4 regions of the Vibrio sp. AK197 genome follow, and region 1 is predicted to be linked to each of the others. Evidence: predicted binding sites of a transcription regulator. Region 1 holds the regulator's gene; each other region holds the start of a gene.
The links. The regulator CRP, encoded in region 1, controls carbon source genes, mostly activating them, when cyclic AMP is high. The targets are predictions, from matches to a motif close to TGTGANNNNNNTCACA.
Positions count from the first base shown of each region.

Region 1 (5,688 bases):
AAAGGTGAATTGGGTGTGACCTATCAAAGCATCAAGCGCGTTACTCGCATGTTTGAGTTTGATGATTTGATTACCGCCCCGCTGCATGGCTTTAATGACGCTCAAGATTACTATCAGAAGTGCTCAGGCATCCATCGCCTCAAAGACATCACCCTGCCCACTCAAATCATTCACGCTAAAGACGATCCTTTTATGACCGATGCCGTGATTCCTAAGTTTGTCCTACCCGAGAATATCGACTATCGCTTGTTTGACCATGGCGGTCATGTCGGCTTTGTTTCAGGTAGCGCTTTCAAACCGCGATTTTGGCTTGAGGATACACTCCCCGCTTACTATCGCAGTTTAAAGACGGCATAATAGAACTCGACGGGTTACTTATCATAAAAGAACGAGGTATTTATGATTGTTCCATGGCAAGACATCGCGCCAGAAACATTGGATAACTTAATTCGTGAGTTTGTTCTGCGGGAAGGGACTGATTACGGCAGTTCCGAAGTCTCTCTTGACCATAAAATAGAGCAGGTCAAACATCAACTTAGAACCAATCAAGCGGTAGTGGTTTATTCAGAGCTGCACGAATCAGTTGATATTCAAGTTAAAAATAAATTCTAGCGCTTCATTTTGACCGTTTTTACGCGTCTCATTTTATTTACAGAATACCATTCGATGACATGCGATAACTTCGTGCTATAGTGGCTGGGTTAAAAATCACCCAGCGGCTTATCGTCGCCAACACTTGGTGGCTTTCAGGACGGTATTCAATTAGACAAGGTTTGTCATGTCAGCAAAACATCCGATCATTGCGGTAACGGGCTCTTCCGGTGCCGGTACAACCACAACTTCAGAAGCGTTTCGCAAAATGTTCAATATGATGAACATTAAACCCGCTTGGGTTGAAGGTGATAGCTTCCACCGTTTTACGCGTCCCGAAATGGACGTTGAAATTCGTAAAGCGCGTGAACAGGGGCGTCATATCAGCTACTTTGGTCCTGCGGCGAATGATTTCGAAGCCTTAGCGGAGTTCTTTCGTAAATACGGCCATGAAGGTGTTGGACAAATCCGCCGCTATTTACATACTTTTGATGAAGCCGTCCCATACAACCAAATGCCGGGCACCTTTACTCCCTGGCAAGAACTCCCTAGTGATACCGATGTCTTATTCTACGAAGGCTTGCACGGTGGTGTGGTAGATGGTGACGTGAATGTCTCGCAGCACGTCGATTTTTTGATTGGCATGGTGCCGATCGTCAACTTAGAGTGGATTCAGAAATTTGTCCGCGATACACGCGATCGAGGTCACTCGCGTGAAGCCGTGATGGATTCCATCGTACGCTCGATGGATGACTACCTTAACTACATTACTCCGCAGTTTTCACGAACCCATATCAACTTCCAACGCGTCCCCACGGTCGACACATCCAACCCACTTAATGCCAAAGGGATTCCAAGTTTGGACGAAAGTTTCGTCGTCATTCGCCTCAGAGGGATTAAAAATGTTGACTATCCGTACTTACTTGCGATGATTGATGGGTCGTTTATGTCGCGTCATAACACCATCGTGGTGCCTGGCGGTAAGATGAGTTTTGCCATGGAGTTGATCGTTCGACCGCTCCTACAGCAGCTCATAGAGACAGGAAAGATAGGGTAATTTTTCCTACATTTGGTGATTACTTTTCATACCGTGATCATGTGCACATTTTTGCGTAGATTTATCGGTGTATGACCCGATTAAAATCAAGAAATCGTTTTCTAAAAAGGATACTATTTCTTACCGAAACACAAGATAGCTTGCAGCATTGTTAAAGTGCTCTTATTCTAGGAAGCTCGTATTAAAAGCTTCGCTACAATATGGAAAAGAAGCAAGCGTACCCTGCAGAGGAAGTGAGATATTATGGTTCTAGGTAAACCTCAAACCGACCCAACATTAGAGTGGTTTCTTTCACACTGTCATATTCATAAATACCCTTCAAAGAGCACGCTGATTCATGCGGGCGAAAAAGCAGAGACCTTGTACTACATCGTTAAAGGTTCTGTTGCGGTATTAATCAAAGATGAAGAAGGTAAAGAGATGATTCTCTCTTACCTAAACCAAGGTGACTTCATCGGTGAGCTTGGCTTGTTTGAAGAAGGCCAAGAGCGTACCGCTTGGGTTCGTGCAAAATCACCATGTGAAGTGGCAGAAATTTCATTCAAAAAATTCCGTCAGTTGATTCAAGTGAATCCGGACATCCTAATGCGCCTATCAGCGCAAATGGCAAGCCGCTTACAAGTGACAAGCCAAAAAGTTGGTGACCTAGCATTCCTTGACGTGACTGGTCGCATCGCGCAAACGCTACTTAACCTAGCAAAACAGCCAGATGCAATGACTCACCCTGACGGTATGCAAATTAAGATCACTCGCCAAGAGATCGGCCAAATTGTTGGCTGTTCACGTGAGACCGTTGGTCGTATCTTGAAAATGCTTGAAGAGCAAAACTTGATTTCAGCGCACGGTAAAACCATCGTGGTTTACGGTACTCGCTAAGCAATTTGCTGTCAGAAAAAGCCACCGCTCAGGTGGCTTTTTTGTTTCTAAGCATTGGTAAGCCTGCTAGCAGAGATCTTGATTCAACTGCTGAGCCACACTGAGCAACTCTTGCTTGGTATTTTCAATATCTTCAATATGATGGTGAACCGTCCGTGAATTCAAGGTCATATACGGAATCGTAATCACCGCTAACACGTCCCCTTGCACACCAATGATTGGGACACTGATGTTGGTTACCCCGGAAATCTGAGGGCTATCCCCCACGTAATAACCTTGCTGTTGAGTTCCTTCAACATGACTAAGCGCATGCGCGATTTCTTCTTCAGTCGCATCAACACGGCTTAACACTTGCTGACGTTGCTGCTCAGAACTAAAGCTTAAGTAAACAATACCGGAGCCCGAGGAGCAAATGTCGATTTTTGAGCCTAAACGCAAACCAAAGCCCATTTTATAAGGGCTTTCTTCGCGAGCAATCACCACCATTTCACCGTTTTTATAACTGCTCAAATGGCAAGATTGATTCACTTTGCTGCACAACTCTTCCATCAGCGGCGCGGCGCGCTTTAGTAGTTGTGATGTTGGTGGATGTTGATTCGACAACGCAAACATTTTTAAGGTTAACGAGTAGCCTGAGCTCCAAGCATCAAACTCAATGTATTGCCTTTCTACTAATACCGACAGCATTCGAAAGATCTCGTTCACGCTGCGATTTAGACTGTCAGCAATCTGCTTTTTGGTTAAAGGCTCGCCATGGGCTGCCAGCAATTCAAGAATATCGAGCCCTTTCTCTAAGGCAGGCGCGCGATACTCAGTCTTTTTACTCGGTTCCATAGATAGGTTCGTTTGACAAATGTTGGCTTAGATTACACTACTCTTTGCCTGCAATCATTCCTGCAGGCTTGAATAACAAGCAAAAAAACAAATAACCCCAATCGAAATTGGGGCTATAAACAAAGTGTTATTCACGTTTCATTGATTACTTAATCAGTCCCATCAACTCAGGCAGCGTCATCGAAATTGCTGGAATATAGGTAACCAGCATTAACACGCCAAAGATAACGATGAAAAACGGTAGTAAGGTTTTAATCACTGCATCAATACTGATACCACTCACCTTACAGCCGGTAAACAGTATCGGCCCAACGGGCGGTGTGATCGTACCAAGCGATAAGTTGAATACCAACAAAATACCAAACTGCACGGGATCCATGCCTAACCCCATACAAATGGGTAGGAAGATGGGTGTAAAGATCAATACGGCTGGGGTTGGGTCCATAAAGGTACCGATAAACAACAGCACAATATTGATGATCAGTAAGATGATGATTGGGTTGTCGGTCAGCGACAATAAGAAATCCGCAATCATGCCTGGAATTTGCGTGAACGCCATTACCCACGACATAATCGAAGAGGTTGCCAGCATGAAAATCACAATCGCCGACATTTTCGCAGTTTGTAAAAAGATATTTGGCAAAGTGCGAAAATCTAGGGAACGATAACATAGGCTCAAGAATAAGGCGTACACCACGGCAATCGCTGAAGCTTCGGTTGCAGTAAATATTCCCCCCAATATCCCACCAATGACCACGATGATCAGTGATAAACTTGGAATCGCTTCCAATGAGACTTTGATACACTCTGCCAACGTCATTCGATTTTTGGCGATGTACCCGCGGCGTTTTGCCATGATACCCGCGACAATCATCACGCCCAATCCCCATAAAATACCGGGAATGTAGCCGCCCATAAATAGAGCCGAGACAGACACACTACCTGCAACCGTTGCATAGACGATTAAGGTATTGCTTGGTGGAATTAACATTCCGGTAGGCGCTGACGCGATATTCACCGCGGTACTATACGCTTTGTCATAGCCTTCTTTTTGCTGAATCGGTGACATGATTCCGCCGACTGCCGCCGCAGAAGCAACGCCAGAGCCACTGATCGACCCAAACAACATGTTTGAAACCACATTGGTTTGCGCTAAAGAGCCCGGGAAGAAACCACTAACAATCTTTGAAAAGTTAATCAGCCGTATCGCGATGCCCCCGTTATTCATAATATTACCAGCCAGAATAAAGAAGGGAATCGCCAATAAAGCAAATGAGTCAAGGCCAACAAACATGCGCTGCGCAGAGGTTACCATCGCACCTTGCGCAGGCAAGATCATCATCATGGCCGCAAAAGAAGAAATCCCCACACTAATCGCGATTGGCGCGCCAATGACTAAAAAGAACACCACACCACAAAACATGATTAAGGCAGCTGTTAAAGCAATGTCCATACCCTACCCCTAGTTCACCGTTGAAGAACGCAATTGCTTCCAACGCGAGAACAGCTGCAATTCATTATGTAAAAAGTAAAACACCATCAAACCGCCACTGATTGGAATCGCGGCATAAATAGCCCCCATTGGAATTTGCAGTGCAGAGTCCAACTGCCACATTTGTCGAACGGCGCTGTTGTAGCCCCCCACCAGCATAATTGCCAGAGCGAAAACGACCGTGGTCAATTCAATAAACATTTCGACAATCACTTGCGCTTTGGCAGAGAACTTTTCTTTCACGAACGAAATCGCCATGTGCTCTTTCAACCCAAACACGTACGCACTGCCAATCAGCACTAACCAAATAAACAGGTAGCGCGACATCACTTCACTAACGGCACTAGGACTATTAAACAGGTATCGCACTACGACTTGGTAAGTCACCAGAACGGTCATCGCCGCAACAATGGCAATGCATGTACTCGCAACCAGCTTATCGAGCCAACGCTTGAGCATAGACACGACACCAAGTAGGCCACTTTGATCATTGTTCAACATAACTTCTTAACCTTTATCAGGCCGAGGCATTCGCCTCGACCACATCGATACACGCGCAATTATTGCAATGCGGTGATTTTTTCAAATAACGCTTTTTGAGCGGGTGTTTCTAACAGTTGGTCTTGCAAAGAATGGCAAGCTTCTTGGAACGGCTTGATATCCACTTCAGTGAACGTTGCACCCTTATCTTGCGCCACTTTCTTCGCTTCAGTGATTTGCTGATTCCAGATCTTAAACTCTTCTGGCGTGCTCTCTTTGGCTAAGCGTTTGATGGTCGCCTGGTCTTCTGCAGACATCGTAGACAAGAAGTAGCTACTGATAACCACTAAATCGGGCA
Region 1 covers NZ_CP096430.1:210,424-216,111, reverse strand. Annotated here, with positions in the region: gene M1D72_RS08140 (hydrolase) at 1-357, shown strand, start outside; gene M1D72_RS08135 (YheU family protein) at 400-612, shown strand; gene M1D72_RS08130 (phosphoribulokinase) at 779-1,648, shown strand; gene crp (cAMP-activated global transcriptional regulator CRP) at 1,892-2,524, shown strand; gene M1D72_RS08120 (IclR family transcriptional regulator) at 2,591-3,358, opposite strand; gene M1D72_RS08115 (TRAP transporter large permease) at 3,504-4,811, opposite strand; gene M1D72_RS08110 (TRAP transporter small permease) at 4,821-5,351, opposite strand; gene M1D72_RS08105 (TRAP transporter substrate-binding protein) at 5,411-5,688, opposite strand, start outside.

Region 2 (5,688 bases), 330 kb from region 1:
CCCGTTTCAATGATGACTTTCAGCAAAATATCACCACAAGCTTGTTTACACTGTTTGACTAGGTCAAAACCCACTTGTTCGTTACCAGCAATCAATGCGCGGTATGGGAAAACGACATCCACTTCATCAGCACCATACGCAACGGCCGCTTTCGTTTCTGCAACAGCAATCTCGATATCATCGTTGCCGTGTGGGAAGTTAGTCACGGTAGCGATACGAACATCAGGCGTTCCTTGTTCGCGTAGTGTCTTCTTAGCGATTGGAATAAAGCGTGGGTAAATACAGATCGCTGCCGTGTTACCAACGGCTGTCTTTGCATCATGGCAAAGTTGAATCACTTTCTGATCTGTATCGTCGTCATTTAACGTCGTTAGATCCATCAATTTTAGGGCGCGTAGCGCTGCTGCTTTTAAATCGCTCATTTCTTTCTCCGATCAATATTCATAAACATTTACTGCTTAACCATAACGATGGCTAAGCGGTCATTAATGAACGGACTTGGTTCCTTGAAGACTCAATGTAGGCGAAAGCACTACATCAATTGCTATCCTTGTCACCGCACAGTCCGGTTTGGTCTGTGGCACAACAATCACAATTGCGGTGTCTAAAAAGCATCAGTGTTTCCCTCCTCTATTGTCACGGCACTTCGCATCATGCTTTGGCCTAAACGAATAAAGAAGCAACGGTGTATCACTGCGTTTTTGCTTGTATAGAGTATAGGTATTTACCGCAAAACTATCATTGGCTACAAAGCGCAAACGGTTTGTATCTCAAAAAATACCCACGGAGTGAACATCTCACCACCATGCCCAGCCAGAAAACCACTTTTTCTCGGCTCTAAAACAAAAATGCCCCGCAGCAAATACATGCTACGGGGCAGATTGAGTAAACTGGCGTCTATATACAACGAGTCCTTATTACAGACCGGTAAGGCTTAGACAGAAGCCAGCAATTGTTGCCGCCATAAGGTTAGATAACGTACCTGCAAGTACCGCTTTAATCCCCATGCGTGCAATATCGTGACGGCGACTTGGCGCTAGGCTACCAAGACCACCAAGTAGAATCGCGATAGATGAAAGATTCGCGAAACCACATAAAGCAAACGAGATGATTGCCACTGTCTTCTCAGACATGACTTGACCTGTGCTTGCAATAATTTGTGCGTTATCACCAATGTATGGCGTAAAGTTTAGGTACGCGACAAATTCGTTCACAACGATCTTCTGACCGATGAAAGAACCTGCAGTCACGGCTTCCGCCCATGGCACACCAATCAAGAATGCAAGAGGAGAGAACGCGTAACCCAGAATCAGTTCAAGTGTTAGTTCTGGCATACCGAACCAACCGCCAACACCACCTAGGATACCGTTGACAAGAGCAATCAAACCAACAAACGCGATAAGCATTGCACCTACGTTAAGCGCAAGCTGTAAACCAGAAGCTGCGCCACCTGCTGCTGCATCGATGACATTAGTCGGTTTATCATCACCACCATCCAATGCTTCTTCGATGTCTTCATGAGGCTGTTCAGTTTCAGGGAAAAGAATTTTAGCAAATAGAAGACCACCTGGTGCTGCCATGAAAGAAGCCGCAACAAGATACTCAAGCGGCACACCCATTGATGCGTAACCAGCAAGTACACCACCAGCAACAGATGCTAGACCACCACACATTACCGCAAACAGCTCAGATTGAGTCATGCGAGGAACAAACGGACGAACCACAAGTGGTGCTTCAGTTTGGCCTACAAAAATGTTAGCTGCAGCAGACATTGATTCCGCACGTGAAGTCCCCAATGCTTTTTGCAGACCGCCACCAAGAATCTTGATAACCCACTGCATGATGCCGAGGTAGTAAAGTACAGAAATCAGTGATGAGAAGAAGATCAGTGTAGGAAGAACTTTGAACGCGAAGATAAAACCGCCGCCGCCGAAGACTTCAAACATCTTGTCAGAAACAAGACCACCGAATAGGAAAGAGGCACCATCGTTACCATAGTTGATAACGTTAGAGACACCACTAGAGAAGCCGTTTAATAAGTCACGACCCCAAGGAACGTAAAGCACGAATGCACCAAGAATAAATTGGATAGCAAATGCGCCACCTACAGTTCTGAAATTGATAGCTTTGCGGTTTGAGGATAGTGCATATGCGATAGCAAGTAGCACAACCATACCGACTAGGCTCATAAACAGGCTCATAGTTTATGATTTCCTTATAGTTGTTTGTTGGCGTGTAAAACACTGGTTTGTTGAAGCGGGGCGATTATACGTATTCAGTACACAAAAAGTAATGTCCACATCACGAAATAGTGCACGAGTTATCAATGATTCATTCTTAATTGAGAATTTAGTCACAAAGATGGATGGAACCATCTATCTTATTAACAAAATACCAACCACCAGGAAAACAAATAAAAACAAAACCAGGACCTCTAAGCAACCGTTTACGTATGGAAAGATAGCGCAGCGCAATCGGTTTTTAGCGACAAATTTGCGCGTTTTCACTGTTTATCAGCAAAAACCATGTCTTTAAACGTAGATCATTTACTGAGCAAGTGGTCACATTTCACTCAGCAAAGAATTACAAATTTCGTTCGGATTGACGCTCTCAACGGCTTAAGCCAAATAAAAAACAGATCGAGTTCACATTATCGGCGCGAGATAATCGCCATTAGACTAAAAACACAACGAAAAAAGTGTGTATCTTGCTCTATTTGCACCTTTTTTAACTGTTTAGATCACATTTATTTAATTAACAAATTTGACATGCGGCACAAATTAGAGCAAAAATTCAACAGAACTTTCATGCACGCCCTAACAAACGTCAGAAAATGTGATTTGATGTGAAGTGTACGAATTTTTTTTCTTTCGCAATCGATAAACTGATGCGTTATTTATTTCTGTATTGCCTACTCTTTTTGGGCGATACATGCTCTTGGACAACACATTATTAAAAGGATTTAAGTGTGAAAAAAACAATACTCAAGCTATCAGCACTCACCCTCGCCTTGGCTTCAACAGCCGTATTTGCTGAATCAAAACCAGCGGTTATCTACGACACTGCAGGCAAATTTGACAAGTCATTTAATGAAGCGGTTTATCAAAATGGTGTGAAGTCAATGCAAGCTGACGGCTACAAAGTCCGCGAATTTGAGCCCCAAAACGAAGCGCAACGCGAACAAGGATTGCGCCGTCTAGCCAGTCGTGGCTTTAGTCCAATCGTCGCGGTTGGTTTCAACATGGCATCTGCCGTTGAAAAAGTCGCCACTGAATACCCTGATATACACTTCACCATTCTCGACATGGTGGTTGATAAACCAAACGTTCAGTCGATTGTCTTCAAGGAACAAGAAGGCTCATTCCTTGTCGGTGCACTTGCGGCGAAAACCTCTAAAACAGGCACGATTGGGTTTATCGGTGGTATGGATATTCCACTTATTCGTAAGTTTGAGTGTGGTTATGAGCAAGGCGCGAACTATGCCAATGCTGATGTCACCGTGCTTGAGAACATGACTGGCTCAACGCCTGCTGCATTTGCTGACCCAGCCAAAGGCTCTGAGCTCGCGAAATCTCAATTCTCGAAAGGTGCTGATGTAATTTACGCGGCTGCAGGCGGTACCGGACTTGGTGTCTATCAAGCGGCGAAAGATGCGGGTAAATACGCAATCGGCGTTGACTCAAACCAAAACCACCTACAACCAGGCACCATGCTAACTTCAATGGTTAAATTAGTGGGTAAAGCCGCAAAAGAATCTTGGATGGCCGATATCAACGGCGACTGGAAACCAGGAATCAAGGCGCTGGGTCTGAAAGAGAATGCTATCGACTGGGCCTTAGATGACAACAACAAAGCACTGATTTCTGAAGAGATGAAAGCCTACATGGACTCTCTTAAAGCAGACATCATCGCCGGTAAGATCAAAGTACACGACTATATGTCAGACAACTCTTGTAACTACTAAACCCGATATATCGTGCACAATCACGTCATACTTAGGTATGGCGTGATTTGACTGATCTCGCGGTGGGGTATTGATGATCTTGCTAATTGCCTAACCACATTTAGTCAACGATCAACCCTAGCCCTCTGTCTAAGTCATTCTAGGAAGTATTCTCGTGACCGAACGTCAAGACTACGCCATAGAACTGAGCAAAATCGATAAACGCTTTGGAGCGGTTCACGCGAACAACACCATCGATCTGCAAGTTCCCAAAGGCACTATTCACGGAATTATTGGCGAAAACGGCGCTGGTAAATCCACTTTAATGAGCATTATCTATGGCTTTTACCAACCGGATTCCGGTTCTATGCTCGTTGATGGTAAAAGCTACAGCCCAAACAACTCTCAAGATGCCATTCGCGCGGGAATCGGCATGGTTCATCAACACTTTATGTTGGTCGATACCTTCACTGTATTAGAAAACATCATTCTCGGCGCCGAAAACGGCTGGCAGCTTGATGTCAGTCTTGCTGAAGCTCGCCGCCGTCTGGTCCAAATTGAGCAAGATTACGGTTTAGAAGTCCCTCTCGATGCATTAGTTGGTGATCTTCCCGTCGGTCTTCAGCAGCGAGTAGAGATCCTCAAAGCCCTCTACCGCAATGCGAATATTCTTATTCTTGACGAGCCGACAGGCGTTCTGACCCCACAAGAAGCCGATCACTTATTCGCAATCTTGGACAAACTGCGTGCCCAAGGCACCACGGTCATGATCATCACCCACAAGCTGCGTGAAGTCTTGGCGATCACAGACAACATCTCGGTTATGCGCCAAGGGCAAATGGTAGAACACTTAGCCACAAGTAGCGCAACTAAAGAGCAGTTGGCAGAATCCATGGTTGGCCGTAAGGTACGGCTAAAAATCGATAAGCAAGAGGCGAAACCAGATAATGAGCGGATTCGTGTAGAAAACCTCAGTTACGTTGATGCCAGTGGCGTACAGCGCGTCAAAGAGATCAGTTTCAATGTCCGTGCTGGTGAGTTGGTCGCCATTGCAGGGGTATCTGGCAATGGGCAATCTGAAATTTTAAGCTTACTTTCCGGTATATTGCCGCCAAGTTCAGGTTCAATCACTCTTAATGGCAGCACCATTACAGCGCAAAATGCGGTCAATCCGCGGGATGTGCGGGCAATGGGAGTTGGGCATATCCCCGAAGATCGTCATAAGCAAGGATTGATCAACAAGTTCGCAGCGAAAGAAGCCTATATCCTTGGTTACCACCATTTAGAAAAATACAACAAAGGCATTCTTCAAGATCAACAAGCGATCGACACCTTGTGCCAAACCAGCATGGACAAATGGGATGTTCGCCCTAACGACATCGACCTAAAAACTGCCAATTTCTCCGGTGGTAACCAGCAAAAGTTAGTAATCGCCCGTGAAATGGAAGAAGACCCGGATGTTCTGCTCATCGGTCAACCAACGCGCGGCGTTGATATTGGGGCAATTGAATACATCCACCAGCAAATTATTGCCAGCCGAGATGCAGGAAAAGCGGTGCTCTTAGTCTCGGTGGAGCTCGATGAGATCCTCACGCTGGCGGATCGAATTATCGTGGTCTTTGACGGCGCGATTGTCGGTGAATTGGATGCTTCCCAAGCGGATGAACGTACGCTTGGTTTGATGATGGCCAACATCGTTCCCGATCATATTAAGCCGCATATTACCCAAGGAGAAAACGCATGAG
Region 2 covers NZ_CP096430.1:536,308-541,995, reverse strand. Annotated here, with positions in the region: gene deoC (deoxyribose-phosphate aldolase) at 1-422, opposite strand, end outside; gene M1D72_RS09650 (NupC/NupG family nucleoside CNT transporter) at 918-2,201, opposite strand; gene M1D72_RS09645 (BMP family lipoprotein) at 2,969-3,964, shown strand; gene M1D72_RS09640 (ABC transporter ATP-binding protein) at 4,119-5,687, shown strand; gene M1D72_RS09635 (ABC transporter permease) at 5,684-5,688, shown strand, end outside.
Region 2: the regulator CRP is predicted to act here: its motif matches at 2,343-2,358, upstream of M1D72_RS09650 (NupC/NupG family nucleoside CNT transporter).

Region 3 (5,688 bases), on a different replicon from region 1:
GAGCCAAGCTTGCAACATGCAAAGTTTCGGCGCGCTATACAGTTGTTCTGGCGACAGTAAATCAATAGCGCGTTCAAGGCTTTGTAATTCGCCGCCATTAAACATACTCCAGCCATATTGATTGAGGATGTCTGCGGTCAGTTGGCTGTTATTGGCTTTTTGCGCATGACGTAATGCTTGGTGAGGCGATTTTTGTGCGAGCCACGCCTTGGCCGCGGCTTGGTGTAATTCGCTCTCTTTTTGCGGCATACGCGCTTGGCGTTCGTGGGTTAAAAACTCGGCAAATAGGTTATGAAAGCGGAACCAGTTTTGCTCACCTTCAAGTGGATGAATGAACAAACCATAGCGGTTGAGTGATTCCAACATAATTAATGCGTCATCACGCTGAGTTAACGCTGTGACTAAGGCATCATTAAAGTGATCTAAAACGGAGCACTGCATTAGGAATTGGCGTGTTTCGTTGTCAAGGAGATCAAACACTTCTTCGACCAAGTAATCCCATAGATGCGCATGATTAAACTGCGACACCGATTCAGCCGATTGGGCGAGTGTACGGCGCTGATGTTGCGCTTGCAGAGCAATTAGTTGTAACGCTGAAGGCCAGCCTTCCACATAAGTTCGCAAACTGTCTGCGGTTGCGTCATCAATGCCATCGCTCACTCGTTGATTGAAAAAGCGCGTGGTTTCTTCCACATCAAATGCCAGCAAATCATTCCCAATTTCAATCATTAAGTCGCGTACGCGCAAGTTAGCTGTGCCAAGCGGTGGTGCCGTGCGACTGGTGACAACCAGAGTCAGGTTGTCAGGCATATGCTTTAAGAAAAATCTCAGCGCTTCGTGAATCTCGTCATCGGAGATCAGATGATAGTCATCAAGAACAAGGTAGGCCTCTTGATGGAAGTCCGCCATTTCCGCAAAGACTTCACCAAACAAGCTGTGAATTGAAGAAAACTGTCGCTTCTCGGCCAGTTTTAAAGAGTTCGGCATTGAAAAGTGGGAGGCTTTATTCAGCGCTTGCAGCAAATAATTAATAAAGCGAAATGGGTCATTGTCGCTTTCATCAATGTTGTACCAGCCGACATTTGGTTTATCCGCCAACCACTGAGCCGCCATGGTGGTCTTTCCATAACCGGCAGGAGAGCGGAATAAAACCAGTTTATAGCAAGGCGCTTGCTGCAGCAGATCAAGAACTCTGGGGCGAACGATCGCATTGTGCAGCCGTCCTGGACGCGTTAATTTTGAGGGAATCCACATCTTTTAAGCCAGATCCTATATCAAAAGTGAACCAATTGAATTTTGCAAGGGATGGTACTTGAAGTAGGACCATACAGTTATTGATCAACTGCGCGAATTTCGTTGGATTCACATTTATAAACCCACTACGCCCCTGAATTGTGATCATTATCACTATATATCTGTCGCACAGCCGAGATTTGATCGTTCATTTGCACCGTGATTGATGTAATTGATGAAAAGTTACTAGGCTAAATGTGATGTCTAAAACAGTTTGATTATTTGTCTGGTGAGAAAGATCGATGCCATATCGGGAAGCTGACTAGCTTTATTTTGTTAGTGGTGTGATCTTTCTCACCGGACTATTGAGTCTAACGCTGTGGTTTGAGAGTTCGATCACTGAGCTCTGTGTAATCTGCACTCTACGCCCTGACTCCTCCTCCTACGCATTGATGTGGTTAGGAGGATGTTTCACTTGTCTAGTGAATGCACGATATGCCTCAGATGACTTAAACCAAACAGTGAGAATTCTGTTATGAAACCTACTCAGCAAAAAGATTTCGATAAAGGTGCTTTTCAAGCCAATGTGAAGAAGCATCTATCGGCAACGTACGCGACGACGGTTGAGCACGCAACGCCACGTGCATGGTATTTAGCAATGGGCCGAGCGTTAGCTGAATTGACGACTCTTGATCTTCTTGAGACAGAACAAGACGACAAAATTACCCACGCGAAAAGCGTAAATTACCTTTCTCTTGAATTTCTTATTGGTCGTTTGACGGGCAATAATTTAATCAGCATGGGCCTTTATGAGCAGATCACCGAAGCAATGGGTGAGCTGGGCCAAAACCTAACCGACTTACTGGAAGAAGAGCGTGACCCTTCTCTGGGTAACGGTGGTTTAGGCCGACTGGCGGCGTGTTTTATGGATTCGCTAGCCGCGCAAGAGTTCCCAACCGTTGGGTACGGGTTGCATTATGAATATGGTCTGTTTAAACAGTCATTTGATCACGGTCGTCAACAGGAAGCGCCTGATGCTTGGTGTGGTGTTGAAGGTTACCCATGGGAAGTCGCTCGCCCTGAACTTGCTCAAGAAATCGGTTTTTACGGACACGTTGAAGTATACGAAGAGCAAGGCAAAGAGAAGCGCCGCTGGGTGCCTGGCATGCAAGTTAAAGCGATGCCTTGGGATATGCCTATCGTCGGTTACCAAAGTGATACGGTTTACCCTCTACGTTTGTGGGAATGCCAAGCGATTGCACCTTTCTCTCTGGAAAGTTTTAACAATGGTAACTATTTTGAGGCGCAGCACTCATTGATCGATGCGGGTAACATTACCAAAGTTCTGTACCCGAACGATAACCACGAAAAAGGCAAAACTCTGCGTTTGATGCAGCAGTATTTCCATAGTGCGGCTTCTGTACGTGACATTCTTCGTCGTCATGAACTAGCTGGTCACACTTTGGCGTCATTGCCGAAATTTGAAACCATTCAATTAAATGATACGCATCCAACCATCGCGATTCCGGAGTTAATGCGCATTCTGATTGATGAGAAAGGATTAACGTGGGATGAGGCGTGGGCGATCAGTTCACAAACCTTTGCCTACACCAACCACACTCTATTGCCAGAAGCGCTTGAAACCTGGAGTGAGTCGTTGATTCAGCGTTTGCTTCCTCGTCATATGGAAATCATTTACGAAATCAACCACCGCTTCTTGCAAGAGGTTCGAGCGAAGTGGCCTGGTGATGTAGCAAAACAGCAGAAATTATCGATCATCGAAGAAGGCTTCCATCGAATGGTGCGTATGGCGAACCTTTGTGTGGTCGGCTCTTACGCAGTTAACGGTGTGGCAGCACTTCACTCTGAGTTGGTTAAACGTGACTTATTCCCTGAGTTCAATGAGCTGTACCCTAAGCGTCTACAAAATGTGACCAATGGTATTACCCCTCGCCGCTGGTTAAAATTCTGTAACCCTGGTTTGTCTGCGCTGATTTCTGAAAAAATTGGTGACGAATGGCCTGCGCATCTCGATCAACTTGAAGCGATTGCTCAGTATGCCGATGACGCTAAATTCCAGAAAGAATTTATGGCGGTGAAAAAGCAAAACAAAGCGCGTCTGGCTACATGGGTCAAGGACAACATGGGGATCGAGCTTGATACCAACGCGATTTTTGATGTGCAAATCAAGCGTCTTCATGAATACAAACGCCAGCACTTGAACATGCTGCATATCCTGTCTCTCTATCATCGTTTAATTAACGATCCTGAGTTTGATATGGCGCCGCGAGTGGTTTTCTTCGCTGCCAAAGCCGCCCCTGGTTATCACTTAGCGAAAGAGATCATTTACGCCATCAACAAGATCGCAGAGAAGGTCAACAATGATCCGCGCATTGGCAATAAGCTGAAAGTGGTCTTTGTTCCTGATTACCGAGTCAGCATGGCTGAGATCATCATTCCTGCTGCGGATGTTTCTGAGCAAATTTCGACAGCGGGTAAAGAAGCTTCAGGTACCGGTAATATGAAAATGGCACTCAATGGTGCATTGACTATCGGTACCATGGATGGCGCTAATGTTGAAATCCGTGAAGAAGTGGGAGATGACAATATCTACATCTTTGGCTTGGAAGTGGATGAAGTTGAGGCGTTAAAAGCCAGCGGTTACAACCCGTACGATTATTACAATGCCGACCCGCTACTTAAATCATCAATGGAACTTCTTTTGGGCGATGAGTTTACGCCGGGTGAACCGGGTGCGCTAAGAGCGACATACGACAGTTTACTCGATGGCGGTGACCCTTACCTCGTATTGGCGGATTTTGCGTCTTATGTTCAAGCGCACGAAGCGATGGATACTCAGTATCGAGACCAAGCCGGCTGGGCTAAGAAAGCGATTCTCAATACCGCATTAGTGGGCAAGTTTAGTTCAGACCGCAGTATTCGAGATTACGTGAATAATATCTGGAAATTGGATGCGATAAGTCGCTAAACAGTCCGAAAGAGCCAAGGCCACCGCGCCTTGGCTTGATTCATTTCAATTATATAACCCTACTAATTTTTGAAGGTGTGAGCATGCCTTCGGAGAGAGCGATGAAACAACAAAATGCATTAAAACAAGTCGCTGAAATGGCACAAATTGCTGACCGATACGTCAGCGCTTGGGGCGACGAGGCGAAGGTCGAAGATGACACCATTCGTCGCCTTTTGGCGTCGCTTGGTTACGATACCAGCAGCGATGACGCTTTATTAAAGTCCGCAGCAAAGAAACACAAGAAAGATGTTCTTGGTCCGGTTTTGGTTTTACACGAGGGTGGGCCTGTTGAAGTCGAGCTAAACCTCGGCAGTAGCGCGCGTGAGAGTGAATTTAGCTGGCGTTTAGACACTGAACAAGGCGATGTGTTGGAAGGTTACCTTCAGTCACAAATTGTGCGCGATGAACGCAGCAATGGCGGCCCTTTGGTGTTTGCACTGCCTAGCGATCTTCCGCTCGGTTATCACAAGCTATCCGTCATTCGTAAACGTCGTAAATCGCCATACGAAATGACATTAATTATCACACCAAAGCAGTGCTATAAGCAGCCTGCAATGGAAGAGAACAAAAAAATGTGGGGGCCAAGCGTTCAGCTTTATACCCTGCGTACCCAGCATAACTGGGGAATTGGTGACTTTAGCGATCTCAAACAGTTGGTCGCAGATATCGCTTCTCGCGGCGGTGATTTTGTCGGGCTTAACCCGATTCACTCTTTGTTTCCAGCAAACCCAGAAGGGGCGAGTCCGTACAGTCCATCCTCTCGACGCTGGCTAAATATTCTGTATATCGATGTTAGCTCAGTTCCTGAGTTTGCTTTAAGCGCCAAAGCTCAGCAAATGGTTGGCAGTGCGGATTTCCAGCAGCGTTTACAAAAAGCACGCGAAGCACATTGGGTGAACTACACCGATGTCGCTGAACTTAAAATGAGTGTGTTACCTCTATTATTCGAAGAGTTTAAAATTCGTCATCTGGATAAAAATAGCGAACGCGCTCAAGCTTTCTTAGCGTTTGTCGAGCAGGGCGCTGATAGTTTATTACACCAAGCGGCATTTGACGCCATTCATGCCATGTTGCATGCCAAAGACAGCAGTATTTGGGGCTGGCCCGTATTTCCGGCGGAATATCGCCGTTTTGAAAATCCGGCAGTGCAAAAATTCATTCAGCAAAATCACGATGCTGTTCATCTTTATATGTACCTGCAATGGGTTGCTGACAATCAAATCAATGAAGCGCAGTCCTTGGCATTAGAGAAGGGGATGGCGGTTGGCTTGTATCGTGACCTTGCGGTCGGCGTAGCAGATTCGGGGTCGGAAACGTGGGCCGACGATGGCAATTTGATTTTGGATGCCAGTATCGGTGCGCCGCCCGATATTCTTGGTCCTTTGGGGCAAAACTGGGGATTGCCACCACTAAATCCTCAAGTG
Region 3 covers NZ_CP096429.1:5,916-11,603, forward strand. Annotated here, with positions in the region: gene malT (HTH-type transcriptional regulator MalT) at 1-1,254, opposite strand, end outside; gene M1D72_RS00040 (glycogen/starch/alpha-glucan phosphorylase) at 1,769-4,222, shown strand; gene malQ (4-alpha-glucanotransferase) at 4,324-5,688, shown strand, end outside.
Region 3: the regulator CRP is predicted to act here: its motif matches at 1,619-1,634, upstream of M1D72_RS00040 (glycogen/starch/alpha-glucan phosphorylase).

Region 4 (5,688 bases), 440 kb from region 1:
ATGCTTGGCTTTTAGTTACGAATCAGCGATTACGCTTGGCCACGCCGACGACGCCATAAGCCAACGCTCGCAAGGCTCACAATCAAGCCCAAACCAAATGAACCGACCTCTTCTTCCTCATCTGGGTCGCTATCACTAAAGCGCAGTTCCAACACCGCGGGATCGTGGTCTGATGCTCGGAATTGATCACGGTATTTAGGAAATCCATCCCCCTTGTAATCATCGCTGTAGTCAAACACCGTAGATTCCGCCGCATTGATATGCCAATCCCCTGCATCAACCACAAATGCCTCTAAGCTTGGGCTGATCAACAAGTGATCGAGTGTGCCGACTTCGTCATTGTATGAATAACTCCAACTGTCATCATGGAAGAGCTCAACCGCATTAATGTAGCCGTAGTTTTGGCTGATGACGGCACCTTCGTCACCAAACTGCTCTTGGTCATCGATCGAAGTATTGCGCGCTGCGCGAATCTCTTTGCCATATTTTTCAGCGCTGTAATCGGTAAGCACCAAAATAGGGTCTTCTTTGGCATAGGCGTTCATATCGCCAAGTAGCACCTTGTAACCATCGATATTCGCCAGTGCGTCACCTAACGCCACCGCCCCTGCGACACGGAAGTTCTCACATGAGCCTTGGAAGTCGGGGTCCTCCCCTCCTTGTCCGCCTTCACTTTCCGGCGCGGCATCTTCCCAACAGGTTGAACCTTTGGATTTTAGGTGATTCACCGCCACGGTGATGGTTTGGCTTCCATCAGCCAACGTAAAGCTTGGGGCAAGCGTGTCACGTTGGTAGTTAACGCCATCTTCGATAACATCACCATCGCTATCCACCACGGCGGGCGCATGCTGCTCAGGCATTGCAATCACACGAGATTCACTTAAGCTCACCACGCTACTGCGATAAATCACGCCAACAGAAATCGCATCCGTACCAACAGAGTCCTCCTCGTTGGTCACCCCATCGCCATTTGAGTCAACCGCCACGAATTGATATTGCTTCTCAGGGTCATCAATCACAGCGTTCAATTGCTCAACTAGCTGACGAATCGCTCCGCTGTCACCAAAGCCGTTGTTTTCAATTTCCATCAAGCCGATAATATCAGCATCGAGCGCGGCAATCGCCGCCACGATCTTGGCTTGTTGCACTTCAAACTCTTCGTAACTTTCCGCTCCGCGATTACTACCAAACTGGTTGCTGTCTCCACCAAATGGCGAATTAAAGTAGTTAAGAACATTGAAGCTGGCAATGCGTAAATCGCCGTCATCAGACACAGTCGGCGCCTCTGTGCGCGGTGAGTTATGCACAAAATAACTGCTATCCAATTGATTGGTCACAATCAAACGATACTCATCATAGCTATATGAAATCACACCTTCAGCACCCACCAAGGTATCATCAACACGGATATGATCTTCTGTCGAACCATCTTGATCGGCATCGGTTAACCCGAAATCTGGGTAGTAAGGAATGGTGGCGTTAGACGTTCTTTGGTCGGACTCAACAAACAGGCGACGATCGGCATTATCTGCACTCGCCTGCAACGACTCAGCAGAACCGGCTGCAAAGTGCTGGTTTGGTTGATAGTTCAGCTGACCTTGCGCGACCACCATATTATTGCGGCTGGCGTCATAGTCGTAGCTGAAGGTTCGAGTGACACGCATGTCCAAGCTTTGTGGTAATGAAACCAACATGCCCTCGTAGCGTTCGAGCGTATCGGCAAAGCTTTGATCGCTCTCTATTACCTCGATGGGTTGAGCTTGTGGTGCAGATTGCTGAGACTCAACAACCCACTGATTGTTGCCAACCGACAGTTGAGTCAGGTTGTAGTATTCTTGCACCTGACCTTTCGCGCACACCACATCACCAGGCTCGAGATCGGAGGTGGTTTGCCCGGTGTATACAAACAAGCCTTCAGAAGTCAAAGGGTTGCCGTCATCCGACAAAGCCTGCAGGTAGAAACCACGAGTCAGTCCGGTCGTTACCGCACTCACCACGCCTTCGACAAAATATTCTTCATCCGTAATGTAAACACCATCAGGAATCAAAGGCGACGTAGCGCCTTCACCTTGAATGTCTTGAATCGCGGTAAAGCTTGGCGCACTGCCATCGAGAGTACAGGTAAAGGCTTCCGGTGCTTCCACGTCATCGAGTGAGCCCAAACCATCAATATTATTTTGTGCTAGGCTCGCCCACTGTGAGGCATCAAACACTGGGGTAGGTGTCAACGCATCACGATAGCGGACTAAGGTTTGATTCTCCCCCCAGCTCTCGTCGCTATCGACCACACCCACCACATCAACCAGCTCATCATTAAGGTACAAACCAATGGCATCATTGCCGTTGAAATTGGCTACTGAGTTGTCTTGTAAATCGGTGACGGCCAAAATATCACTATTGGCACCTGAGTGGGCAATGACATACACATCGCCAGCGGAGATCGTAACACTCTCTAACGAAGTGGCAGCTTGCCAAGTGCCACCATTTGACTGACGAGCAATGGAATAACCATTTAGCGTTACGGTTTCGCTGCCAGTATTGGCAATCTCGACTGCTTTATTGTAACTTGAGCCTTCCACATATTGTGAGATAACAATCTCGGCGTGGGCCGACATTGCCATCAGTGAGCCGATGGCCGCAGCCAACACGCTCTTAGTTCGTTTACTTTCCATAAGTCCCTCATCACCTTTTCAGCTTTGTTGTTGTGATTACTGAAAAGGCCTTCCATGTCTCAATGTTGTTATTTGCAACCTAGTGTTGCGCGTACAGTGTTCAAGTTTTTTATGCAAATTCAAACCATTCACTCAACCTATCGAGAGATAAATCTCATACAAAGGACAGATATTTATAGATTGCGCATGATTTCAACAAACAAAGTAAGATAGGAAAAAGACATTAATATTACGTATTGATTTAAATAAACTTTTTTACTAGATATCAAATTTTAGGTATAAAAAAACCTTCGCTATATACGAAGGTTTTTAGAAGTTTATTGATGAAATTAGCAATTAGGCACGAGAAACAAAACCAATCGCTTTAAATACTTGCTCGAGGGTCTTACTTGCTTCTGCAGACGCCTTTTCTGCGCCGGCTTTCATTACTGAATCGAGGTAGGCGCGGTCATCACGAATACGTCGATATTCCGCTTGTACCGGCTCAAGCATGGCGACCAAAGCCTCACCCACATCTTTCTTAAACGGACCGTACATTTCAACGCCTTGATACTTAGCTTCAATCTCAGCAAAGCTCATATTGGTCGCTGCAGCGTACAAACCCATCAAGTTCGAAATGCCCGCTTTGTTTTCAATATCGTGAGCAATACGTGGCGGAGTTTCAGTATCGGTTTGTGCTTTATTGATTTTCTTGAGGATCGATTTCGGATCTTCAAGCAACGTAATCACGTTCTTACGGTTATCATCCGATTTCGACATTTTCTTGGTCGCATCTTGTAAGCTCATGACACGCGCATTCACTTGAGGAATGTAAGGCTCAGGCACGGTAAAAATAGGCTGCTCTGGGCTATAAATATTATTAAAGCGTGTTGCAATATCGCGAGCCAATTCAAGATGTTGCTTCTGATCACTTCCCACCGGTACTTGGTTGGCTTGATACAGTAAAATATCGGCCGCCATCAATACAGGGTAATCAAATAAACCGACATTCACATCATTCGCATAACGGGCAGATTTATCTTTAAACTGGGTCATGCGATTGAGTTCACCCATTTGGGTATAACAGTTAAGAAGCCAACCTAGTTGAGCATGCTCTGGGACGTGTGACTGAACAAATAGCGTGCTCTTTTTAGGATCAACACCAACCGCAAGACAGATCGCCAGCGCATCTAATGTTGCTTCATGCAGCGCTTGCGGATCTTGGCGAACCGTAATTGCGTGCAGGTCAACAACGCAGTAGTGGCAGTCGTAGTCATCTTGCATTTGTTGCCATTGACGTAGAGCACCCAAGTAGTTACCAATACTTAGTTCACCAGAGGGTTGAACACCACTCAATACGATGGGTTTGCTCATGAGAATGATTCCTTTGACTTCTTAATAGTTAAATGAAAACCGCACATGCTTTGTGCGGCTTTAGCAGTGTACTCATTGATGAGTATTTTACTAGCCCTTTTCAGTCATTTATGCTGATACAGGCACAAGCTCGAGCAATTGCGCGATGTTGTCAGCCACAAAGCTCGGCTCAGATTGGGCGATCGGTTCACCATGGTTGTAGCCGTAGGTTAAGCCGAATGAGGCACAGCCTGCGTTTTTCGCCGCAAGAATATCGTTCTTAGAGTCCCCAACCATCAACATTTGCTGCGCCGTTAATTGATGCTTTTCTAATAACCAATTCAGCGCCACAGGATTTGGCTTTTTCTCAGCAAATGCGTCACCGCCTAATACATCGCTAAACAAATGCGCTATACCATGCTGAGCCAAAATATCAGGCACAAACTGTGACGGCTTATTCGTGACCACCGCGAGAGTATACCCCGCTTGATGCAGAGTATTCAGTGTTGAAGCCACATTGGCGTATAGGTGGCTAAGCTTGTGTTCGGTTTCAGCGTAATATTGGTCAAACAGCTGACGCGCCTGCGCTCTGAGTTCATCGCTCAAGCTTGGATCAACCGTCAGGCTCTGACTTAACGCACGGCCAATAAGGATATCGGCTCCGTTGCCAACGTAGTCACGTACTTGGTCTTCACTCACCGCTGGGTACCCCAACTGTTGAGCGGCTTTGTCAGCAGCGACCGCAAGGTCTGGCACGCTGTCGAGTAAAGTACCATCAAGATCGAAAGCAATTAGCTTTATCTGGTCTAAATTTGGGCTCAAAATGGTTTCCTAATTAAGGGAGTATCGTTACTGAACATCTGAGAGCTGCGCGCGCATCTCATCAATCACGGCTTTGTAGTCCGGTTGACCAAAGATGGCCGAACCAGCGACAAACATATCCGCGCCCGCTTCGGCGATTTCCCGAATGTTGTCAACTTTAACACCACCGTCGATTTCCAAACGAATATCACGTCCTGAAGCATCAATGAGTTTACGAACGGCGCGCAGTTTATCCAACGTATGGGGAATAAAGGATTGGCCACCAAAACCAGGATTCACGGACATCAACAAAATCATATCGACTTTATCAAGAATATAATCAAGGCAGCTTAATGGTGTGGCCGGATTTAAGACCACGCCCGCTTTACAGCCATGCTCTTTAATCAGTTGTAGAGTGCGATCGACATGTTCAGAGGCTTCGACATGAAACGTGATCATTGAAGCACCCGCTTTGGCAAAATCGGGAATAATGCGGTCAACCGGCTTTACCATCAAATGCACGTCAATCGGCGCAGTAATACCGTAGTTGCGTAGCGCCTTACAGATTGGGGCACCAAACGTTAGGTTAGGCACATAATGGTTATCCATTACGTCAAAATGCACCACATCGGCGCCAGCCGCGAGGACATTTTCAACCTCTTCACCTAAGCGCGCAAAGTCGGCGGATAAAATGGATGGAGCAATAAGAAAATCTTTCATACCTGACCTCAATGGCTAACAAATCGCATCAATGCTTATCACACTTTTCGTGCGTTAATTTACATCGATTCTACCTAAGCCAGCGCTGAGATCCTAGCGTTGCTTTGAGTTGGTTAGCATCGCTTCAATCGTATGCGGGTTGAACAGTGCCAATAGTTCATCA
Region 4 covers NZ_CP096430.1:2,899,032-2,904,719, forward strand. Annotated here, with positions in the region: gene M1D72_RS20590 (ExeM/NucH family extracellular endonuclease) at 30-2,672, opposite strand; gene trpS (tryptophan--tRNA ligase) at 3,009-4,025, opposite strand; gene M1D72_RS20600 (phosphoglycolate phosphatase) at 4,134-4,826, opposite strand; gene rpe (ribulose-phosphate 3-epimerase) at 4,854-5,525, opposite strand; gene M1D72_RS20610 (Dam family site-specific DNA-(adenine-N6)-methyltransferase) at 5,619-5,688, opposite strand, start outside.
Region 4: the regulator CRP is predicted to act here: its motif matches at 2,814-2,829, upstream of M1D72_RS20590 (ExeM/NucH family extracellular endonuclease).